Regions from separate parts of the Vibrio sp. CCUG 15886 genome, predicted to be linked through region 1. Evidence: predicted binding sites of a transcription regulator. Region 1 holds the regulator's gene; each other region holds the start of a gene.

Region 1 (5,885 bases):
GTCGCCTGCAAACATGTAGCCTTCACCGTGTACGGTCACAAAAATTTGTGGGTTCTTAGGATCAAACTCCATTTTTGCTCTCATGCGACGAATCAAAACATCAATCGTTCTGTCGTTTGGCGCGTCAACACGATGGCTGATCATGTTGAGAATGCGTTCACGGCTTAGTACCTGATTTGGGTAAGACGAAAGCGCCACCAGCAGCTCATATTCTGCCTTGGTCAACTTCACTGGCTCACCATTGTGGCTCAACGCTCGACGATGAATATCGAAGGTCCAGTCACCAAAACGGACAATATGGTCTTCGTTTTCCGCGTCTTGATGTTTTGAACCACCACTGCGCGCAAGCGAAATCCGCCACAACAAGTTTTTCACTCGAACCAGCAGTTCACGTAACTCAAATGGTTTGGTGACGTAGTCGTCTGCCCCCATCTCCAAACCAACAATTTTATCTATGCTATCCGTGCGTCCGGTTACCAAAATAATGCCAATGTCCGATTGGCTGCGTAGTTCACGGGTCAGCATCAAGCCGTCTTCACCTGGTAAGTTAATGTCTAACATCACCAAATCAACGCAGCTATTTTGCAAAATATGACGCATCTCGGCACCACTTTCCGCTTCACTTACTGTGTAACCTTCTTTTTGAAAATAACCCGCAAGTTTACTGCGAGTCACTACATCATCTTCTACGACTAATACGTGATAGCTCATTTACACCACTTCATGTCATTTCTGTCTACACGGGCAGATATTCTATTCATAACTAGTAACATTTCTAGTCATACTTCGTTTGAAATGCAAGTATCTTGATTTTTATTGATTCAAAACAAGCTTAATATCAAGCCATTAACAAGCTCAAATATATTTATATTTTTCTTAACAATAGGCGTTATTGTTATTCATTTTTTTTGGTTACACTTATAGGAGATTGATTTAGGAGCGATAAATGATGCAAGAGATAAAAGCCTTTAATGAAAAACGTGCGGAAATATATTGGTGGCTTTCGAGCTTATTTGCCAAAGAGCTGACACAGGAAGAGCTCGATAAATATCAAAGCATGGAAATTAGAGCGTTTTTAACTGGATTGGCTGAAAACGATGCACTGAGACCATCCGTTAACGCCTTCGTCGATGCACTCAATCGTCTTGTTGACCGTCAAGATGCGCAATTGGAATTAGCGGCAGATTTTTGTGACCTATTTTTGAAAACCGCAAAACACGGCGCACTTCCATACGCATCTATTTATCTAACAAAAGATGGCCTACTCAATGGCGAACCAGCACAAAAAATGGACACTTGGCTGAAAAAACATGGTGTGCAGGTCAATCAACAACTGAATGAACCGGCCGATCACTTAGCTATCATGCTCGACTTTCTTGGCAACCTTATCATTCGCTCAAATGAGCTTGAACAAGATCGCCACATGGAAGAAGCCTTCATTGAGCAAAACGCATTTATTCAAGAAATGTTGCTCTCTTGGTTACCTAGCTTCTCTCAACGAGCAGCAGAATATGATGAGTTTGGTTTCTATAACAGTGCAATAAAACTACTTGTTGCGTTTTGTATGCTGGACAGCGACTATTTAGTTGGATAATAATTACGCCCTTATCAATAGAGCAAACACTCGGTTACACTTTAACCACTAAAGTGTGAACGCGGATACACTATTCGCCGTTTGAGTAGGTTGCCACTCTTGCCGTCTCGGTCTAAAATTGAGACCGCAATCGATAAAATATGATTTTAATGCAAACCGCTGAAATACAGCGGTTTTTGTGTTTATTTAAAGCTAAGCTGCTGCTTTTCTAGTGTGTCTTCCTTACAAAGCGAATTCGGAGAAAGGTAGCAAACTGTGTTGCAACAAAGAATCGTAGATTCAAAATGCAACCTTAGACAGGACAATACCTATGGCCACAATTAAAGATGTCGCGCGTCTCGCTGGAGTATCCACGACCACAGTGTCGCACGTAATCAACAAAACGCGTTTTGTTGCAGAAGCCACTCAAGAAAAAGTCATGAAAGCGGTTGACGAGCTCAACTACGCACCGAGCGCAGTAGCGCGTAGCCTAAAGTGCAACACCACTCGTACTATTGGTATGCTGGTCACACAGTCGACCAATTTGTTCTTTTCTGAAGTAATTGATGGCGTAGAAAGCTACTGTTACCGCCAAGGCTATACGCTAATTCTTTGTAATACGGGCGGTATCTACGAGAAGCAACGTGACTACATTCGTATGCTTGCGGAAAAGCGCGTAGATGGCATTTTGGTGATGTGTTCTGACCTCACCGAAGAGCTCCGAGAAATGCTTGATAAGCATGCAGATATTCCTAAAGTGATTATGGACTGGGGTCCAATCAGCTCACAAGCCGATAAAATTATCGATAACTCAGAAGAAGGTGGCTACTTGGCCACTAAGTACCTGATTGATAACGGCCATACAAAAATCGCGTGTTTGAGTGGCCACTTTGAAAAAGCCGCGTGCCAAGAGCGCATCCAAGGCTTTAAACGTGCGATGAAGGAAGCCAATATTACCGTTAACAACGAGTGGATCCTTGAAGGAAACTTTGAATGTGACACGGCTGTGATGGCTGCTGACAAGATCGCGTCATGGCAAGATCGCCCAACTGCGGTCTTCTGCTTCAACGACACCATGGCACTGGGTTTGATGAGCCGCCTTCAGCAGTTAGGCCTTCGCATTCCTGAAGACATCTCTGTTATCGGCTACGATAATATTGAGTTGGCGGAATACTTCTCACCACCGCTAACAACCATCCACCAGCCAAAACGCCGTGTTGGTAAAAATGCATTTGAGATCCTTCTCGAACGCATTAAGGACAAAGAGCATGACAAACGCGTGTTTGAAATGCATCCCGAGTTAGTGGTTCGTGATACCGTCAAAAAAATCAATTAGTTAAGACTAATATTCTAAAGCATCCAAATCTGGATGCTTTTTTTTCATTCTTAGTAAGTGATTTGTTAAGTCAAATTCTGTTAAGTTCTTAAAATCGAGCATTCATTCACTTAACTGCAACTATTATCTGAACCAATGTCACATTTTTTATTTGAAAATGTGATGTTACTTCAATAGAAATCGTATCCTTCTAGAGTCACGCACAGGGCAAACCATTTGAAAAAGTGGGACGCAAAGCCTCCGGCCTAAACCAGACGTTTTTTGGTAGGTAGCGGGGTTACCGATGGCAAAAATGCATAACAACAAGTTTACCCATTAATGACATTGTATTTGCATTGGTTTGCTAATCTCTCGGACCTGATTTGGTGGCGTAATAGTAATTACACCGAGATAACACATCATGGATAAACCGATACTCAAAGATTCAATGAAGCTTTTTGAGCAACTTGGTGCGATAAAATCTCGCTCAATGTTTGGCGGATTCGGCCTTTTTGCAGATGAGACCATGTTCGCACTTGTGGTGAAAGACCAGCTTCATATTCGCGCAGATCAAAAATCAACATTACTTTTTGAAAAGCAAGGACTCAAACCATACGTTTATACTAAGCGTGGTTTCCCTGTTGTCACTAAGTACTACGCGATTTCAGACGCGCTATGGCAAGACCAAAATGCACTACTCAACGTAGCCAAACGTGCATTGGCCAGTGCTAATAACGATAAACAACAGCAAGCAACAGCAAAACCTGAACGATTAAAAGACCTGCCTAACCTGCGTTTAGCCACCGAACGAATGCTTAAAAAGGCGGGAATAGAAACAGTCGAGCAGTTGGAGTCTCAAGGCGCGGTTCGTGCATACGAAGCGATTAAAAACACCCACAGTGGTGCCGTGAGCTTAGAGCTGCTTTGGGCGTTAGAGGGAGCCATCAATGGTACGCACTGGAGTGTGATTCCTCAGCAACGTCGAGACGAATTAGTGAATAAATTGTCTTTGTAGACAAGCACGTTTATTATTTCTTATAGATTAAAACCACATCAAAATGATGTGGTTTTTTTATATCGTTTGAAAGATTTTCTGTCTCAATCAGGTCTGATAACCAAGCTATCTGGAGAAAAATTGAATGAACAAAAAACTCGTATTCGGAATCTTGCTTATCGCGACCATTATTTTATTGGCGGTTAATTTTAGTCAATACCTCACACTCGACAACGCTAAAGCACAACAACTTGCCCTGAACAGTTTTATTGAAGAAAACTTTCTGTTTGCTTCAATAAGCTATTTTGTCATTTACGTTGGTCTTACCGCCTTTTCAGTACCAGGAGCAACCGTCGTCACACTATTGGGCGCTGCTCTGTTTGGTTTTTGGTATAGCCTACTGCTTGTCTCATTTGCCAGCACCATTGGAGCAACCATCGCATTTTTGAGTAGTCGCTACCTACTAAAAGATTGGGTGCAGGCACGTTTTGGAGACAAACTTAGCGCGATCAACCAAGGCGTTGAAAAGGATGGCGCCTTTTATCTATTTTCGTTACGCCTGATCCCAGTCTTCCCATTTTTCCTTATTAACTTGCTGATGGGTTTAACACCAATTTCCATTGGTCGTTACTATCTTACTAGCCAGATCGGCATGCTACCTGGCACGGCTGTTTACCTAAATGCGGGGACACAATTGGCCGACATCAACTCGTTGTCGGGGATACTTTCACCAACAGTATTAGCCTCATTTGCGTTACTGGGTGTCTTTCCTATCGCTGTAAAATGGATCATGAGTAAATTTAGACCTCAACTCTCTTCATAAAAGGAATTCACTTATGAAGATATTCACCGCCAACACTCCTATAGAAGCGCATATCGTGTGCCAGTTACTGATGAATGAAGCGGTACAATGTGAGGTTCGAGGTGAGGGTTTATTTGGCTTGAGAGGTGAGTTACCAGCAACTGAGGATACCAATCCATACATTTGGCTATTAGAACCTGAGAAAGTCGATTTTGCTAAAGCGATATTAGACAGCTATCGTGAGCAGCAAGTAGCACATCAAAATTGGCAATGCCCACAGTGCGGAGAAGAAATAGAAGGTCAATTTGGAGCTTGCTGGTATTGTGGGCAAGTGCTTGAGTAATGAGCACAATTGACAGAGGAAGGCACTAGCCTTCCTCTTGTTTTATTAGATTTGGCGTTGGATAAAATCGATCGAATGCTGGTTAAACTCGTCGGGCTTTTCCACATTGCACACATGGCCACAGTTTTTTATCTCTAGCAACTCACTCTGGGTGTGAGCCGCAACCATCTCTTTGACGGGTTTAATAAACATATAATCACGCTCTCCCATCAAATATAGCGTTGGGATTGGCAATTCACGCTCTTTGAAATAACGCATCAATGGATTGACCTCTGCCGCGAGTATAAACCAGCGCTTAAACTCTTTTTGACACAGCTTCTTCGCTTCACGGATAAAGAGATGACGTGATTCCTGCTGATTTTTTTGCGGCATCACAATGTAGGCAAACAGCTTGTACAACCACATATAGGGCAGCACATGCTTGCCAAAGTTACCTAGAGAGACCAAGATACGAGAGCGCGCATCGAGACGCGTTACCGCACCACCAAGCACCATGGATTTAACCCTTTCCCCCGCCAGTTCCGCTAGATTTCGGACAATGATCGTCCCTAGAGACATCCCAACGAAATGTGCGGAGTGAATTTTAAGATGATCAAGCACCTTAAGGATATCTTGCGTCACCGCCCCAAAGGTATAGCGGTTACTGATCAACTCTTTTAATAGTTGATTGGATTTACCGTGCCCACGTAAGTCAACCAATAACAAATTGAAATGCTGCTTGTACGCTTTAATTTGCTTAAACCAGATGGACGAACTGCCACCCGCACCATGCACAAAAACCACCCACTCTTGGCTGGTAGGATGGAGATAAGTTTTGTGAAATAGTAACGCTTGAGCCATAAAACAACGCCAAAAAAA
Region 2 (5,885 bases), on a different contig from region 1:
AACAAAAACAGTCCATATCGGGATTACTACATCTGGAAAGACCCGGTCGAAGGAAAGGTACCCAATAATTGGCAGTCTAAGTTTGGTGGCAGCGCTTGGGCGCTGGATGAACAAACGGGCCAATATTATCTGCACCTTTTCGCCAAAGAGCAGGCCGATCTCAATTGGGAAAATCCCACGGTTCGTGAGGAAGTGAAAAATGTTATTCGTTTTTGGGCGGAAAAAGGCGTTGACGGATTTCGTCTGGACGTCATCAATCTGATTTCGAAGCAACAAGATTTTTGCGACGATGAGATTGGCGATGGGCGTCGTTTCTATACTGATGGACCGCGTGTGCACGACTATCTCCAAGAGATCAGTCAAGCCGTTTTCCAAAAGTATGGCAGTGTGACAGTGGGTGAGATGTCATCGACAACCTTAGAGCATTGTCAGCAGTACTCCTCACTTGATGGTAAAGAGCTTTCCATGGTGTTCAATTTCCATCATCTGAAAGTGGATTATCCAAATGGTGAAAAATGGACCAAGGCACCATTTGACTTTCTCCAGCTCAAACAGATTTTTAATCATTGGCAAACCGGCCTGAATGGGAAAGGGTGGGGAGCGCTCTTTTGGTGTAACCATGATCAGCCACGTATCGTGAGCCGTTTGGGCAACGATCAAGCGTATCGTGTTGAATCGGCAAAAATGTTGGCAGCTTCGGTTCATATGATGCAAGGCACGCCTTATGTTTATCAAGGCGAAGAAATTGGCATGACCAACCCAGGGTATACCGAGATTGAACAGTATCGTGATGTTGAAAGCACCAACATGTATCAGATCATGGTTGAGCAGCAGGGAGTTGACCATGACGAGATGATGGCGATTTTGGCACAAAAGTCTCGTGATAATTCACGCACCCCAATGCAGTGGTCAGAAGAAAAACACGCAGGATTTACGCAAGGAGAACCTTGGTTAGCGGTGGCGAGTAACTACTCGAAGATCAACGCGGAAGCGGCTGTGGCGGATCTCAATTCTGTATTCTATTTCTATAAACGATTGATTGAACTACGTAAAGAGGTGCCAGTGATCACCCAAGGTGATTATCAAGACTTATTACCCGAGCATCAGAGTGTGTTTGCTTATGCGCGGACCAGTGCGGCTCAGCAACTGGTGTGCATCAATAACTACTACGGGGAAGAGGTGGAGTGTGTATTGCCATTGGGTCTCGACATGCGTAAAGCGAAATGTTTGCTGTCTAATTACCAAAATCGACCGAGTGCCATGGCTTCACATCACCAAGTACTCAAACCTTACGAGACTCGTATTCTCTTGATTGAACGTTAAGTTTGTTGTTGGTTATAAAGAACGCTAACGGCACGCCCCTAATACGTTCAAAGGCTTTGGAAGTCCCAAAGCCTTTTTTTGTTGCAGGGTAAAACAGATTACTGATAACGAACCGAGTATCGATGCGGCTTATGATTCATCGCGAGTACTAAATTCAATGCAAAAGCGCCGAGAATCGACAGTGCGATCGTGGTCGGGCTGACAAAGAAAAAGGAAGCAAATAGGATGGTTGCATCAATTGCCATCTGCGATTTGCCCACTGAAACACCAAATTTATCTTGGATGTCGAGGCAAAGCACGTTAAAGCCCCCCAAACTGGAGCGATGACGAAATAGGATAAGCATGCCTAGACCCATTAACAGCCCACCCGCAATCGCGCAGTAAACTTCATTGATATGCTCAACAGAGATTACTAAATATAGGTTATCGGCAAAAATCGAGACTAAACCACCAGAAATGGCACTATTAAAAGCAAAGCGACGCCCATAGCGTTTCCAAGCCAATAAATAGAAAGGACAATTCGCCAAAAAATACAACATTCCAAAAGTGAATGGAGTAAACTGAGTGACTAACAGAGCAAGCCCAGTTGTCCCGCCTGTCAGTAGATTGGCTGATTGCAGAAAAAAGACGCCTTGGGCGACGAGAAAGGTGCCGGTTAATATGGCGATCCAGTCTTCTCTACGTGAGTGTTTTTCCATCAGTGGTTAAATTTCATTTGCGATTAAGGGCGTGCATAGTAGTAAAAAGCTGATCTTTTTGGTAGCTAGCGGGTTAAAATTAGGGTAAACCTATGTAATTGTTGTTTTACAGGGTGTGAAACGCAAAATTGACACTTTAGATTGCATTTTCGCTTAAGGACAAAGCCAAGATGAAATCTTTCACATGTCATCATGAAGAAACTGCATAGAGAAAAGTGAATTTTCTCTTTATGACCTGGATCAAATTATGTAGAATGCGCGCCATTATGGTGACGAAAACGTTTGCGTTGGGTCATTAACCAGTTTTTTTGCAACTTTCAGTCAAATCTGAGTCAGGAGATACAGATGCTTAAGCGTGATATGAATATCGCTGATTACGATGCGGAGCTATTCGCAGCTATCCAGGAAGAAACTCTTCGCCAGGAAGAACACATCGAGCTGATCGCTTCAGAAAACTACACAAGCCCACGTGTAATGGAAGCTCAAGGCTCTCAGCTAACCAATAAGTACGCTGAAGGCTACCCAGGCAAGCGTTACTACGGTGGCTGTGAATATGTTGATAAAGCGGAAGCACTCGCAATTGATCGCGCATGCCAGTTGTTCGGTTGTGAATATGCAAACGTACAGCCTCACTCAGGTTCTCAAGCAAACAGTGCAGTGTATATGGCGCTGCTTAACCCAGGCGACACTGTATTAGGTATGAGCCTTGCGCACGGTGGCCACTTGACGCACGGCTCACCAGTTAACTTCTCTGGTAAGCACTACAACGTTATCCCTTACGGTATCGATGAAGCGGGTCAAATTAACTACGACGAGATGGAAACGCTAGCGCTTGAGCACAAACCTAAGATGATCATCGGTGGTTTCTCAGCGTACTCTCAAATCGTTGATTGGAAGCGCATGCGTGAAATCGCGGACAAAGTTGACGCTTACCTATTCGTCGATATGGCGCACGTTGCGGGTCTTATCGCAGCAGGTGAATACCCAACACCTGTGCCACACGCACACGTAGTAACGACAACGACGCACAAAACGCTAGCAGGTCCACGTGGTGGTCTTATCCTGTCTAACGCTGGCGAAGACATGTACAAGAAACTGAACTCGGCCGTTTTCCCTGGTGGCCAAGGCGGTCCTCTAATGCACGTTATCGCGGGTAAAGCAGTAGCGTTCAAAGAAGCGATGGAACCTGAGTTTAAAGCTTACCAAGCGCGCGTAGTGAAAAACGCAAAAGCGATGGTGGCTCAATTCCAAGAGCGTGGTTACAAAATCGTATCTAACGGTACAGAAAACCACCTGTTCCTTGTTGACCTAATCGACAAAGACATTACAGGTAAAGATGCTGACGCGGCACTAGGCGCAGCAAACATCACGGTAAACAAGAACTCAGTACCAAATGACCCTCGTAGTCCGTTTGTGACTTCGGGTATCCGTGTTGGTACGCCAGCGATCACTCGCCGTGGCTTCACTGAAGCGGACGCGAAAGAGCTAGCAAACTGGATGTGTGACGTATTAGACAACATCGGCAATGAAGCGGTTATCGAAGCAACGAAACAGAAAGTACTAGAAATCTGTAAGCGTCTACCTGTTTACGCATAAGATTTTGGTTACTTGAACATCAAAAAGGCTTCCGGATGGAAGCCTTTTTCATTCGTACATTTCTTAGTTAAAACAGTAAAAGGAACAAGAAAAGTCACCATTCAACCAAGAGTGTTTGAGTGGCGAGAGCTATTACTTGTCTTTAGAAATGCTTAATAGCGAACCTGATTTACATTGGAACGAGTAGTAACTATTGGTTTCGCTAAACTTGCCTAAGCCTTCGCCATCACAGTAATCGATATTGATATCACGCATCACATTCAATGTCTCTTCACTGTTTAGTGCAAACTTCGCACCATCAGCGCATACAATGCGGACACGTCCGTCTTTACTGACTGAGTAAAGTTTTACTTCGGTATTGCATAGCTCAAAAGACGCTTCGCGGTAGTTATCTTGTGCGGTGTTTTGTTGGGCACAACCAACCAAAAGAGCCGAGGCGAATAGGGTGATAAAACCTAATTTGTTCATCTAATCAATCCTACTTTTTTGAAAATTTAGAATGCCATACGCAATGCGATGGATATACGTTTGCATCAAGCCTATAGAATTGACCAATAGATGACAAGCAATTCATGTCGTGAAGGCTGGATAGACAAAGATTTAAGACAAATAAAAAGCTGGTTATCAATACCAGCTTTTTGTTTTTCGAGGCAATCAGTGATTTGGCTTATTTGACTTCTAAGCCTTGCGCCTGCATATCGGCATGATAAGACGAACGCACAAATGGACCACAAGCTGCATGAGTGAAACCGAGTTCCAGAGCAATCTCTTTGAGCTCATCAAATTCTGCTGGTGGAACGTAACGCTCTACCGGAAGATGGTGGCGACTTGGAGCAAGGTATTGGCCGAGTGTCAGCATGGTCACACCATGCGCACGAAGATCTTTGAGCACTTCAACGATCTCTTCTTTGGTTTCACCTAAACCCATCATGAGTCCCGATTTGGTTGGGACATCAGGATGCTGCTCTTTGAATTTCTTCAGAAGATCCAATGACCATTGGTAGTTTGCCCCTGGACGCACCTTACGGTACAGGCGTGGCGCAGTTTCCAAGTTGTGGTTGAACACGTCTGGCGGATTCTCTTTTAGTGCATCTAGCGCCACGTCCATACGACCACGGAAGTCAGGAACCAATGTTTCGATACGAATTTGTGGGCTTTGAGCGCGAATTTCACGGTTACAATCGGCAAAATGTTTTGCTCCACCGTCACGCAGATCGTCGCGGTCAACGGACGTAATCACCACGTATTTGAGTTTCATATCGGCAATGGTTTTTGCCAGCTTTGTGGGTTCTTCTGCTTCTGGTGGAAGAGGTCGGCCATGGGCAACATCACAGAATGGGCAACGGCGAGTACAAATGGCACCTAGAATCATAAAGGTTGCCGTACCGTGGTTAAAGCACTCCGCCAAGTTTGGACAAGAAGCCTCTTCGCAAACCGAGTGCAGATTATTTTTACGCATAGCGGATTTAATATCTTGAATGCGTTGGCTATCTGCAGGCAACTTGATCTTCATCCAATCAGGCTTGCGTAGGACCTCTTTTTGCTCTGTCGGCATGTTCTTGACGGGAATCAGAGCCATTTTGTCGGCGTCACGATATTTAACGCCTTTTTCCATCTGGATTGGTTTACTCATGCTTCTCTTACTTCTGCTTCTGTGCTGAATTCAACTTGCTCATAACCAAGCAAATTTACCAGTTCTTTGACTAATTGTTGCTCAACGAGAGCGATGTCCGTGGGGCCTCCCAGTTCACTCACTTGAACCATCTCCATGCCTTGATAACCACATGGGTTAATTCTCAAGAAAGGGGAAAGGTCCATATTTACGTTGAGTGCGAGCCCGTGGAAAGAGCATCCTTTGCGGATACGCAGACCTAACGAACATATCTTTCTACCGTCGACGTAAACGCCGGGTGCATCCGGTCTGGCTGCGGAGTCGATATTGTATGCTTTAAGCGTATTGATTACGAGGTTCTCGATAGTCGTGACGAGATCTCGCACACCCAATTTTTTGCGACGTAGGTTGATGAGGAAATAGGCCACCAGTTGACCGGGTCCATGATAAGTCACTTGTCCGCCACGATCGCTTTGCACAACAGGAATATCACCGGTATTGAGAAGGTGCTCTGCTTTACCCGCTTGGCCTTGGGTAAAAACGGGGTTGTGTTCAACCAACCACACTTCGTCCGGTGTCTCCTCGTTGCGTGTATCAGTAAATTCATGCATTGCTTGCCATACTGGCAGGTAATCTCGACGGCCAAGTCGTTTTAC
Region 3 (5,885 bases), on a different contig from region 1:
CTTGTTGGATAAGCACTTGCTCACCAATCTCGCCCGCCAAATATTGGTTCACTATGGTTTGTTTATCGCGGGTAAATTGTTCCATAGATAGCGCGACGCGGTGTTGTGTACTGAGCGTTTTGAGCAGGTCGGTTTGGAAGCGATGAACACCCGCGTGCGTGTGCCATTCGCCAATTAAAATGACATCCGCATTTTGAACCGATTGAGGTAATTGTTGCAGTGAAAGGGCAGTACCTTCTGGCGAGTAAAGCTGGTAGTCGTAGAAGCTTAGTGGGTCGCTTGTGAGCGCTTGGTTAGCACAGCCGCTCAGCATCATTGACGCCAAAAGAAGAGAAATAGTTGATCGCATAATACTGCCTCCATTAAAAACGTCGCAGAGTGTAATGGAGGCGGTCTAGAACTTCAACAATAATGAGAATAATTCTCTTTATTGTTTTGTCTGGCTATTTTGCTGTTTTGCGGTAAACACGCAACATGAAATCGGCCTCACACTGGAACAGTGTAGCGGACTTTAGCTCGTCGCGAAGGGCATCGCTGGCTTTCCAAGCAAAGGGGGTCATTTGCAGTAAGTCAAACGCATCTTGGCCTGCTAAGTCCATTACGTAATTGAGCTTTTCTTGGTGCTCTAGCGTAAATCCATCCATTTGCTCTGGTTCTTCGCTATGCAGTTTGAGCTCGGCGTAAATCTTCTCTTTCAGTTGCAGTAAGTGGCGGCCAGCAGGCGTTACCGTGATCACAACGCCATTGTCGGCAATGCATCGCGCCAGCTCTTCGGCCTTGCATGGTGCGTAAATGCGGAGTATGCCGTCCAACGCTTCGTCTGCAAAGGGAAGTCGATGGCTGGAAGCGACACAAAACTTAACATTAGGGTAGCGTTTTGCCGCGAAACGAACGGCGATTTTGGAAATGTCCAAACCAAATGTTTTGGCTTCTGGGTGCTGCGCGACCAAGGTTTTGGCGACTTCATCGGTGTAGTAACCTTCACCACAACCAATATCGAGCAGGCGGTGCGGCGTACCTTGCAGGTATTGGCGGCAAAGTTGCGCCACTTTTTGACGCATTGGGTCGTAATGGTTGCCTTCAAGGAAGCGGCGGCGAGCCTGCATCATCTCTTTGTTGTCACCGGGATCTTTTGAACGTTTGTGATGGGCAGGCATCAAGTTAACGTAACCTTCTTTGGCCAGGTCAAATTGATGATTATTGGAACATTTGAACGTGCGCTCTGCTTGCTCTAACGCAAGGTGACACAAGGGGCATTGATACGCCATGAAGACCTCAAAAAGGGGCGATGAAACAGGCGGCAAAGTCTAACAGGAACCGCCTGTTTTAACCAGTTTGAGTCTCGGCAGGCCAAGATTTTACCCGCCGAAAAAGACTTATTTGGTGTGGTATTGCTCGCAAGCAAGCATGGTGTTTTCGATGAGGCTGGCCACCGTCATTGGGCCAACACCACCGGGCACTGGAGTAATGAAGCTGGCGCGTTCACGAGCCTTGTTATACTCCACATCACCAATCAGCTTACCCGATTCAAGGCGGTTGATGCCGACATCGACCACGATCGCGCCTTCTTTGACCCATTCACCAGGAATGAAATTTGGCTTACCGACCGCAACCACGAGCACATCAGCTTGGCGAACATGGCCTTCAAGATCTTTCGTGAAGCGGTGACAGGTGGTCGTGGTACAACCTGCCAGCAGAAGCTCGAGTGTCATTGGGCGGCCAACAATGTTTGATGCACCCACGATCACCGCATGCTTACCACGTAGTGCGATGTTGTAACGCTCAAGCAGCGTAATGATGCCTTTTGGTGTGCACGAACGCAGTTTAGGGATGCGCTGCGCTAAGCGGCCAACGTTGTACGGGTGGAAACCATCCACATCTTTCTCTGGATGAATGCTTTCTAGCACGTGCGTGCTGTCAATGCCCGCAGGAAGAGGAAGTTGAACCAGAATACCGTCGATTTCAGCATCATTATTGAGTTCATCGATCAGCGCCAGCAGTTCTTCTTCTGAAGTTGAAGCGGGTAGATCAAACGATTTAGAGACAAAGCCCACTTCCTCACACGCGCGACGCTTGCTGCCAACGTAAACTTGAGACGCTGGATCTTCGCCAACCAACACAACGGCTAAGCCAGGCGCACGTAATCCCGCAGCTACACGAGCTTTTACGCGAGCAGCGACTTCGGATCGAACAGTTTGGGAAATGAGAGTTCCATCGATATTTTGAGCAGTCATGACTTTCCTTAAGAATACGAATGGCAAAAACTTGGCGCGTATTGTCGCAAATGATCAAATAAATATCTATACGCAAACGTTTGCTTTGGGTCGTTTTTAAGCATATTTAATGTGGACGCCCTTTTTTTAGCCATTTGATTCAGTTTGTTAAGAAAACCCGTTGATTTACCGAAATGAACTCGTATAATCCTGTCCCTGTAGCGCGCCCTTAGCTCAGCTGGATAGAGCACGTCCCTTCTAAGGATGTGGTCGTAGGTTCGAATCCTACAGGGCGTGCCATTTATTCTAAGGCCTCAGCATCTCATGGTGCTGGGGCTTTTTCGTTTTGGTCATTGTTCCCTTCATTTGGATTGTCCGGGCTTTGTCAGTAATGTCACGATGGTGTCAAAGCGGCCAGCTCATATTGACTTTACCGCGTCCAAAAAATAGCATGCCGCTCGTTTTTATAGCGCGATGGGCAGTACTCATCGTTTCCTTTTCATTTATTGAGGTACAACAGAAACCTATGGACTCGTCGAGTAGTCGAATATCACAAAATGGTTTTTTCGAGCCTTCGAAAATGCCAACGGTTTTCTGCTAGCCTGCCAATCTACACTGTTAGCTTGTGCTGGGTAGTCGATACCCATTGGCATAAGCGAATACTGCTTTTCCTCGTTAATACCATCTCTTTATTGATATATGCCTTCGGCCGTTTGCCGCAGGAACGATACGCTTATTGATTTGCCTTAAGTGCGTTGTCGCATCTAGAGCAATAAGCGACGACATGTCATGCGTACAACTTTGCGTCCAATGAAAGGGCGGAGGTGGCTGCGTGGGTTTCTTTGTCCTGAGCGACACTCAGGAGAGATAACCATGACTCTATTACAGACACAAAAAATCGATAACGCGAACGCACAAGGCGTTTGTGGCGGTCACGCTGTGCACATCGATACTCACACTAACTTAAAAGATGCGTCTATTTCGATGATGTATCGCAAGCGTGTTTTCTGGTTGGTGCTGCTGGTTTTCGGCAACGTTTTTTCAGGCGCTGGGATTGCTTATTTTGAGGAGATCATCCAAAGCCATGTGGCACTTGTGTTTTTCTTACCCTTACTTATCGACAGTGGCGGTAATGCGGGTTCGCAATCGGCCACTCTAATGGTACGTGCGCTAGCGACAGGAGAAGTGATGGCGAAAGATTGGGCGAAAATGCTCAGTAAAGAGCTTTGCATTGCCGCTCTTCTTGGTATCACTATGGCTGGTGCGGTGTCACTGCTGGGCTTTGTGAGAGGGGGGTATCACATCGCGCTTGTGGTGGCGATCACCATGCAGATTGTGGTGATTGTTGGATCTGTGGTGGGCATGTTGCTGCCGTTTCTGCTCAGCAAACTTCGATTTGATCCCGCCTCTGCAAGCGCGCCGTTGATCACGACCATTGCCGATGCGATTGGGGTGATGATCTATTTCTCTGTGGCAAGCGTGTTATTGGATTTACCTACCGTGGGTTAACGACTAAACGCCAGTGCAACGATTGAGTTTTTTCTGAATTTTCGACAAATTTTGCACGGTTAATAGGAATGTTGCATCAAGTTGAGTAGATTATTGGCTTAACTACTTTGGCTTGATGTAACAACCTGGACGTACCTGTGATCATTCGAGTAATTGAGAAGTGGCTTAACCTGAGCCGCTGGCATGAAGATTTTAGGGAGAGCTCATTTGTTTTTATTGCGCTCTCTTTTTTAACGGCGATATTTTCGTTTTTTCTCTACTACAACATTTTTATTGTCCCTTTTCCTCCGATGATTTTGCTCGATGGCCTAGGTGTGTTGGGCTGTTTGGTTGGCTTCTATTTTCTTAAAGATAATCGGCGTTCCCGTTTAGCGGGCATCATTGCGGTGGTTGTGATGATGGTGATCAGCTTGCTTTATATTGCTGACACGGGAAATGAGGAATTTGCCCTCGCATTTACTTTAGGCATTCCGGTGATCTCCATTTTTGTTGTCGGTTATCGTTTGGGGGCGACGTTTAGCGTACTCAATTTTGCTATCATCGCTTGGCTCTGTTTTAGCCAAATGCCGAACTGGACGGCAGTGCCTTTCGACAACATCAGTTTTATCCACTTAACGGTCATCTATTTTACTTTATTTGCTATCGCCTATTTTTACGATTCCGGCCGCAGGCAAACCATGGCGTTGCTCAAAGAGTCCAATGCAAAACTGCAGCAGCTCTCAGTAACGGATGCACTCACTCAGCTACCTAACCGTTTGTATATTGAAGAGTTTCTCATCAACTCAAACCAAGTGCATTGGATTGTGATTCTCGATATCGATGATTTTAAGAAAATCAACGATCGCTATGGGCACGATGTTGGTGACAAGGTATTGCAGATTGTGGCGCAGAAAATTGAAAGCTGTGTTGGTGGCAATGGCGTGGCTTGTCGCTGGGGAGGAGAGGAGTTTCTCATGGCTTTTTATCTGCAAGAGATTGACGTCATAGAGGACAAGATTTTCCGTCTGCAGCAAGAGATCGCGACGTTTGAGTTTGGTTTACGTAGCCCGATCACCTTCAGTTGTGGCGGGGCGCCGCATCAGCCTAAACATTATCGCAAGGCGTTTCGTCAAGCTGATGAAGCACTCTATCGAGCCAAAAAAGCAGGGAAAAACAGCTTTGTTTACGATGTGATTGCCAGAGTTAGTTAGTGTATTGCGCTAATTTTTAGCGAATGGCGTAGTGATTTATCTTGTTCTCCAATATTTTTGTTGAACAAATTTGGGTTTTTGTTGTTTTTTTAGTCGATTGTTTTATAAATAATTGCGATGCGTCTCATTTATAAAATATGAAATTGTTATGGATTGATTGCATAAGCTATTCTCCAGCTTTATTTGGCTAGAGTAACTTTATGAAAACTAAAATCATTTTATGTTCAGCGGTACTAGCAGTACTTTCTGGTTGTGCGTCAGTACCTATGGTTGATTCTGAACTCTCCGATCAAGCGAAACAGTTTGCAGCGCCAACCGAAGGTAAAGCGGGCGTTTATGTTTATCGCCCAGAATCTGGCATTGGTGGTGCGCTGAAAAAAGATGTGCATATTGATGGTGAATGCATTGGTGAAACGGCACCGGGTGTTTTCTTCTACCATGAAGTGGATGGTGATAAAGAGCACATTGTCAGTACCGAATCTGAATTTTCTCCAAATGAACTCACCTTGTTTACTGAGCAAGGACGTCTCTATTTTGTTCAGCAATACATCAAAATGGGGGCATTTGTTGGCGGTGCGGATTTAGTGGTTGTCGATGAGTCAACGGGTAAATCTGACGTTTACAAAACAAAAATGGCGATCAAGGGCAATTGCTCTGCCAAGTAATTCGACGCTCTCGTCTACAGACCCAAGCTTTGTGCTTGGGTTTTTTCTATCTACGATAAAGAGGCCATAGGTTCAGAGTTTATAGGCGAAGAGGTTATTTCTGTCGCATTCCGTCGCTTTTGTTTGTTATTCCTACTGTTTTTTATGTCTGGTTATTAAATCTTTTGCATTTGTTGCCGATAACAAGGTTTTCTAAGTGTCTGTTATATGGGGTAAGTTATGAAGTTTAGTCAAAAAGTCATACTGGCTTCTTCTGTGTTGTTGCTTATCAGTATCGTATTGCTGTCCGTTCAACAATCGCTATTGGT
Region 4 (5,885 bases), on a different contig from region 1:
AAAGCGAGTCGAGTGATTGATGTTCGTTAAAACAAGGGTTTCATTGTGTTAATGGTGGGTGAGAAATATTTTGTTTTGAAATGATTGGCTTGGAATAATATTTGCTTTATTGAGCGATGAATGTTTTCATTTGCCGCTTTATGGCAACTTGCTCAAGCCCTTATTTAGTGTTTGAAAGAGAAATAACCGTTCTCGAATAAATGGCTAAGCATCTATCACTGAAGGAACACAATGAAGTTTAAAGCGCTCGCACTGCTCTTAACCGCCCCTTTGTTTGCTCAGGCGAAAAGCCTCAATACCATTTCCAGTTATGAAGATAACTATGCGCTTGGCACTTATACCTCCGATATCAATGATGAAGCCTATGAAGCCAGTGGTTCCGGCATGGATAATTTGCAGCACTTCGAAGTGAAGTTTCAGCTCTCGGTTTCGGTTCCCCTCTATCGATTTAATAAAGCCACTGCCGTCGTGGGTTCCTATACGCAAAAATCCCTTTGGCAATTGGCCAATTCTGATATCTCTTCTCCCTTTAGAGAAACCAACTATAAGCCCCAGCTGTTTATTGCTCATCAAAGCAATATGCTGATCTTTAACCATTTGGAGGCGGGCTATAAGCACGAGTCTAATGGTCGTTCATCGGCGTTATCTCGTAGTTGGGATCGTCTCTACCTTGCTGCAGAGCGTTTGGATGGGCCGTTGGAGTACGGTGTGCACCTTTGGTCTGTGGTGGGGGATACATCAGAAAACCGAGATATTGAAGATTACTACGCACCGTATGAAATTTGGATGAAGCTTTACAGCGCGGCAGGCATATTTAATGCTCGAGGATTCTACAATTGGGATGACAGCCGTGGTGGCGTAGAAGTGGGCTATACCTTTTACTTTAATGATCTGATTGGCATCTACATTCAGGCGTACCATGGTTATGGTGAAACTCTGATCGATTATGACCACAATCAAACTCGGATCGGTGCCGGTTTCAAGCTGGTACGCTGGTAAGTAAAAACGATGCTCTCCCTCTCTTAAATGGGAGGGTATTTGTTTTAAACGCAAAATATTAATCAATCCGACGCATATCGTTAAAGGGTCTGAGTGACGATTGTTACAACTCTGGTTTTAATATTTCTTTTCCTCTCGAAACTAGGGCATAAAAGACCATTGTTTTATATCCTATTGCTATATCAAAACACTTGACTGATATTGAGTATGTTGTGTTGCCAATCTGTCGGGGGACAAAATGGAAAAACAGGGAAAGAGACACGTCGAATTCGACTACACCAGTTTTCTAGGGGCTTCATGCAGTAAAAAATGGACGTTTTTAGAAGCCTTAACCACCTTTGCTCCAGTTTTTGGTGTGATGTGGAAGAACAGTATTGCAGAGCTTTCAGAACCAGAAGATCGATTGTGGGACGCCGCCTTAAAGAGCATGTCTTCACGCCGTAGCGATGAATCCAACTTGGTGACGCTACTCAAACTGGCAAAACTGGAGGGGATAGACGAGCTGACGGTGGTGATGCCGTATGCGCTAGAGCCCACCCAGATCGACTTCATTCAAAATCGCAGCGAAAGCAAAATTGACTGCCGAGAACAAGATGTGTTCGTGATCCGCTTGAAAGATCTCAGTGAGTCTCAGTTTGATTAAGTAATGTCAAGTGACGAGAAAAAACGCCTGCAGCGATGCAGGCGTTTTTTTGTTTTGAATCGTTGGCGATGACTTAGTCAATCAAACCGTATTCGCGACCAAGGATATCGATGATTTCTTGCTTTGGATTATCGCTTAAGACGATCGCGCTGCCGGTAATTTTCTCTGCGATGTTGATGTAAGTATGAGACACTGCCATCAGCGCTTCTTCAGGCAGTTCGTTGTCGCGAGCGAGCGCTTCACGCTCAGGCATACGATCTTTATTCAGTAAAATATCTGGGTCAGGGAAGTAGTTAAGCAAGAATTGTCTAAAGCCTTCTTTTGAATTCTCAACAATTTTGCCTGCTTGATACTCTTGGGCATCCCAAATTCGTGATGAGTCTGGTGTACCCACTTCATCCATGTAAATCAGTTTTTCATTTCCAGCCGCATCCGTGACGTAACCAAATTCAAATTTGGTATCGACAAAGATTTGCCCCACGTTTGCTAATGCTTCACTGATCACACCAAAGCCGTCTTTCAGCAGTTTTTCGTAAAGCGCGATATCGTCGGCACTAGAGAAATTAAACGCGGCAAAGTTGTCAGCGATATTTTGGCGGGTGATATTAACGTCGTCTGCTTCCGGAACGCCTGGAATGCCTTTCAAAATGCCTTTTGTTGATGGCGTCATGAGCAGATCCGGCAGTGCTTTGTCTTTTTCCAAGCCTTCTGGTAGCTGAATACCACAGAATTCACGCTCACCCTTTTCGTAAGCACGCCACATTGAACCAGTAATGTACTTGCGGCAAATCGCTTCGATTTTCACCGGTTTGGCTTTCTGTACGATCCAGACAAAAGGATGCGGAATATCCAGAATGTGGCTGTCAGCAAGGCCATTTTCTTTGAACAAGCCAAACCAATGGTTTGAAATGGCATTGAGCGCAGCGCCTTTACCCGGTACGCCATTCAACCCGTGCTCTCCATGCCAAATGCAATCAAAAGCGGAAATACGATCGCTGATCACCATGATCGCCAATGGGGCGTCAGGGGCAACATTGTATCCTTTCTCTTTAATCAGTCGGGCACTGTCTTCTTCGGTCAACCAGTAAACAGAACGAACTTTTCCACTGTGTACAGGTTTATCGGTGCGGATGGGTAGGTCATCGTTGACGGCAAGTACTTGGTCAGCAAGGCTCATTTTGACATTCCTATCATAATTTCAAACGTCATGCGGGAAATGAATCGGACAACAAAATCTAACGGATTCATCGATTACCGGGGCATGATACCAGAACTATTTGAAGTCGCCAGAGAAAAAAGCAAACGTTTGCCTTGTTTTTGCCAAACAAAAAATGCCTCCCATTTGGGAGGCGAGATGCAGGATGGATAACGTTGAACTTGTTAGTGATACTTGTGTGCTCTGCCTTCAACGAAAAACACTTCACAGCCATACTCGCGAGCGAGATCGTTAAGCAAAGATTGGTTAATCAAATCGATTTGATCGGATGCGACAACCGCAGCGGCATTGCCAGAGCGAATTGCTTTCATCACGATCTCCATTTCAGTCATTGTCTGAGAAGCTTTCATCTGGATGACGTTCTGGCAGCGGATATTGGAAGCAGTAAGTTGTGCAAAGTCAGGTCTTGGGCACTCGGCTGTAAACAAAATCCACTGGTTTTGAGCGGAAAGATTAGCCAGCTTTTGCAACAACTGATCAGAAACATTCATAGGTACGGTTGGCTGAGCTAACACGTTAAAACGAGAATATGGTCGAGTTTGAGTTTGAATCTGCATCTTACTGTTCCTTTATACATGCTGTATGTGTATACAGTAGTTTTTTTAAGGCGATTGATCAACTCTTTTTGTTGGATTTTTCACCTAAACTGATTGTCTGGTGAAAAAGATATGTTGTTATCTGTTTGATTTTTATTGGTTTATATTTCGTTTGGTACGTAGTGATAAGTATGAGGATTTGTGACGAATATCACTGGTAGCTGAGTCGATTGGTAAGATGAACAGTAAAACTACTGTATAGCACTGTATAAAAGCGTGAATAAAAAAACGCCCTCAGCATAAGCAAGAGGGCGTCTTAGTCAGAAGTCGGTGTTAACCGTATAGCCAAACCGCGAGGGCGAAAAAGCTTGGTGCGAGAATAGAAGTAATGATGCCACACAGTACTAACGCTAAAGAAGAAAAGGCGGCGTCACCCGGTGCTTTCTCCACGCAGGTCGCTGTTCCGAGTGCATGCGAAACTGTCCCCATGGTGAGTCCACGTGCGATAGGGTGCTTAATGCCAAGCAAGTTATAGATTGGGTAGGCAAGGATTGCCCCAAACAGCCCAACGAGCAGCACCAGAATAGCAGCCACGGCGGCTTCGCCCCCTAAGTGGCTTGAGATTTCCATTGCAATCGGTGTGGTGACTGACTTACCAAGCAGGCTAGCGATCAAGCTAATGTCTGCCTTGAAGGCGACGGCAATGAGCATGGCGGTGAGCATCGACATCACACTGCCTAAAGTGCATGCTAAGGCAATGATTCGCCAATTGGCTTTAATTTGTGGCAACTGCTCATATAAAGGGTAAGCAAGGGCGACCACCGCAGGTTGCAACATGTAGCTGATCCATTGATTGTCCGCGTAATAGGTTTCAAACGGGATCTTTAACACCGTCAACATCGGAATCAAAATAGCGATACTGATCAGTAGTGGGTTAGCCAAAGGATTGTTGATTTTGATGGCAAGCCAACGGGCAAATAAGAAGACGGCAATAGTAACGAGTAACCACATGATTACGCCTCCTTACCAAGAATGCGCTGCAGCAGCCAACCAAGGCTGACTAATACGATGAGTGAACCACCAATCGCGCTGGCAATAATAGGTAAAGCATTGGCGATGAGCATGTCAAAATGCTCCATCAGCCCGACACTGATGGGCACAAAAAGCAAAATCATGTAGCGAATCAATAAGCTTGCGCCCGGTTTGACCCATTCGACTTTGACCAAGCCAATCGCCATCGATACGAACAGCACCAACATCCCTATTACACTTCCTGGCACTGAGGTTCCTGTCCAGTGCTGAATGCCTGATCCAATCGTCAGGGCTAGGAAAATAAGGCCAAATGATAGAACAAGGCCAAACAAATCTTTGGGGGAGAATTTCATAGTTAGGGAGTCATTTTTATAATGGGAGCCCTTTGGCTCCCAGCAATTATGAGATCAAGCTCTCAGTATAGCGGTACACGGATTTTAATATCGCCATTTTCTTTTCGTCACTTTCATGTTCGTGAACTAAGTTTTCCAAATTAAGCATGTACTCTTCAATTCGACTTTCGAAGTATTCGCGGCAATGATTCGCCCAACGGCGCTGTTCGTTCTCATCCAACGTCCATGGGTAATTGCGCGCACGGTAGCGAAACAGCAGCGGCTCGATGCGTTTATCGTTAAACGTGATGTCCAAAGCGGCAAGGTGCGTTGGATCGGTTTGGCGGATAATGTCCATCGAGGCTTTGTCGGCAGGCGAGAAGAAACCGTCGTACAACAGGGTATCGACATCATGACTTTTCTCGAACTCGCGTTCAATTGAGAACAGCTGCACCAACTTTTCTCGCACTTCTGGGTGCTGGCGAATAAGGGCTAAGTTTGCCAAACATTGTTCTCGGTCGATGCCGATATTGGCGGCATTCTCCGCAGTGAGGGTTTTGGCTGGTGCTAAAATTGGGCACTTATTCAAATGCACCAGTTTAACTGGCACAGGCAATAAATCGCCGAGCTCATCATGACGAGTGTAAAGACGCTCATGCAGCGCATCGGCATCCAAATCAAAGAGGGGTTGAGGATCTTTGGCTAAGTCGACCACAATCACCGCATTGTTGTTGGTCGGGTGCCAAGCTATTGGCACAATCCAACTGGTGTATTGGCATTCTCGGCCTAACATGCCAGAGACATGCATCAAAGGGGTCATGTTAACAATATCGATCAACTCATTGAGCTTACGCTTATGGCGCATGCTAAAGAAGTAATCAAACAATTTGGGTTGCGCGGCTTTGACTTTTTTCGCCATTTCGATGGTGGCGATCACATCGGCCATCGCATCATGGGCGTTACTGTGTTCAATGCCATTGGCCACAGAAAGGTGCTCCAGTTTAAAGCTGGTAAAGCCTTCTTCATTTTCCGGCCATTCCACCCCTTCCGGTCTTAATGCGTGACAAGCTCGCATCACATCAAGCAGATCCCAGCGTGAATTGCCGTTTTGCCAGCTCCATGAATAG

Evidence for each region. Region 1 encodes PurR, which represses purine synthesis genes. Its sites were predicted from a motif close to TNANGNAAACGTTTNCNTNA; they were not measured.
Region 2: a site for PurR is predicted at 2,292-2,311, ahead of glyA (serine hydroxymethyltransferase). Genes of this name have one in related genera too.
Region 3: a site for PurR is predicted at 2,303-2,322, ahead of folD (bifunctional methylenetetrahydrofolate dehydrogenase/methenyltetrahydrofolate cyclohydrolase FolD). Genes of this name have one in related genera too.
Region 4: a site for PurR is predicted at 2,937-2,956, ahead of PQQ36_RS10470 (phosphoribosylaminoimidazolesuccinocarboxamide synthase). Genes of this name have one in related genera too.

What each region holds. Positions count from the first base shown of each region.
Region 1 covers NZ_JAQQBT010000003.1:31,697-37,581, reverse strand. Annotated here, with positions in the region: gene torR (two-component system response regulator TorR) at 1-711, opposite strand, end outside; gene torD (molecular chaperone TorD) at 947-1,594, shown strand; gene purR (HTH-type transcriptional repressor PurR) at 1,905-2,909, shown strand; cyclic di-GMP riboswitch class I at 3,106-3,194, shown strand; gene PQQ36_RS08740 (TfoX/Sxy family DNA transformation protein) at 3,310-3,903, shown strand; gene PQQ36_RS08735 (TVP38/TMEM64 family protein) at 4,028-4,705, shown strand; gene PQQ36_RS08730 (putative signal transducing protein) at 4,719-5,027, shown strand; gene PQQ36_RS08725 (alpha/beta fold hydrolase) at 5,073-5,867, opposite strand.
Region 2 covers NZ_JAQQBT010000006.1:18,857-24,741, reverse strand. Annotated here, with positions in the region: gene treC (alpha,alpha-phosphotrehalase) at 1-1,323, shown strand, start outside; gene PQQ36_RS13115 (YitT family protein) at 1,422-2,021, opposite strand; gene glyA (serine hydroxymethyltransferase) at 2,367-3,617, shown strand; gene PQQ36_RS13105 (hypothetical protein) at 3,750-4,085, opposite strand; gene lipA (lipoyl synthase) at 4,285-5,250, opposite strand; gene lipB (lipoyl(octanoyl) transferase LipB) at 5,247-5,885, opposite strand, start outside.
Region 3 covers NZ_JAQQBT010000012.1:25,963-31,847, forward strand. Annotated here, with positions in the region: gene PQQ36_RS17230 (ChaN family lipoprotein) at 1-349, opposite strand, end outside; gene rlmA (23S rRNA (guanine(745)-N(1))-methyltransferase) at 444-1,268, opposite strand; gene folD (bifunctional methylenetetrahydrofolate dehydrogenase/methenyltetrahydrofolate cyclohydrolase FolD) at 1,377-2,234, opposite strand; tRNA gene PQQ36_RS17245 (tRNA-Arg) at 2,437-2,513, shown strand; gene PQQ36_RS17250 (magnesium transporter) at 3,087-3,722, shown strand; gene PQQ36_RS17255 (GGDEF domain-containing protein) at 3,860-4,912, shown strand; gene PQQ36_RS17260 (DUF2846 domain-containing protein) at 5,113-5,577, shown strand; gene PQQ36_RS17265 (methyl-accepting chemotaxis protein) at 5,797-5,885, shown strand, end outside.
Region 4 covers NZ_JAQQBT010000004.1:84,723-90,607, reverse strand. Annotated here, with positions in the region: gene PQQ36_RS10485 (helicase-related protein) at 1-30, shown strand, start outside; gene PQQ36_RS10480 (phospholipase A) at 232-999, shown strand; gene PQQ36_RS10475 (hypothetical protein) at 1,238-1,642, shown strand; gene PQQ36_RS10470 (phosphoribosylaminoimidazolesuccinocarboxamide synthase) at 1,716-2,819, opposite strand; gene PQQ36_RS10465 (SulA-like leucine-rich domain-containing protein) at 3,023-3,415, opposite strand; gene PQQ36_RS10460 (LrgB family protein) at 3,728-4,405, opposite strand; gene PQQ36_RS10455 (CidA/LrgA family protein) at 4,408-4,779, opposite strand; gene sbcB (exodeoxyribonuclease I) at 4,826-5,885, opposite strand, start outside.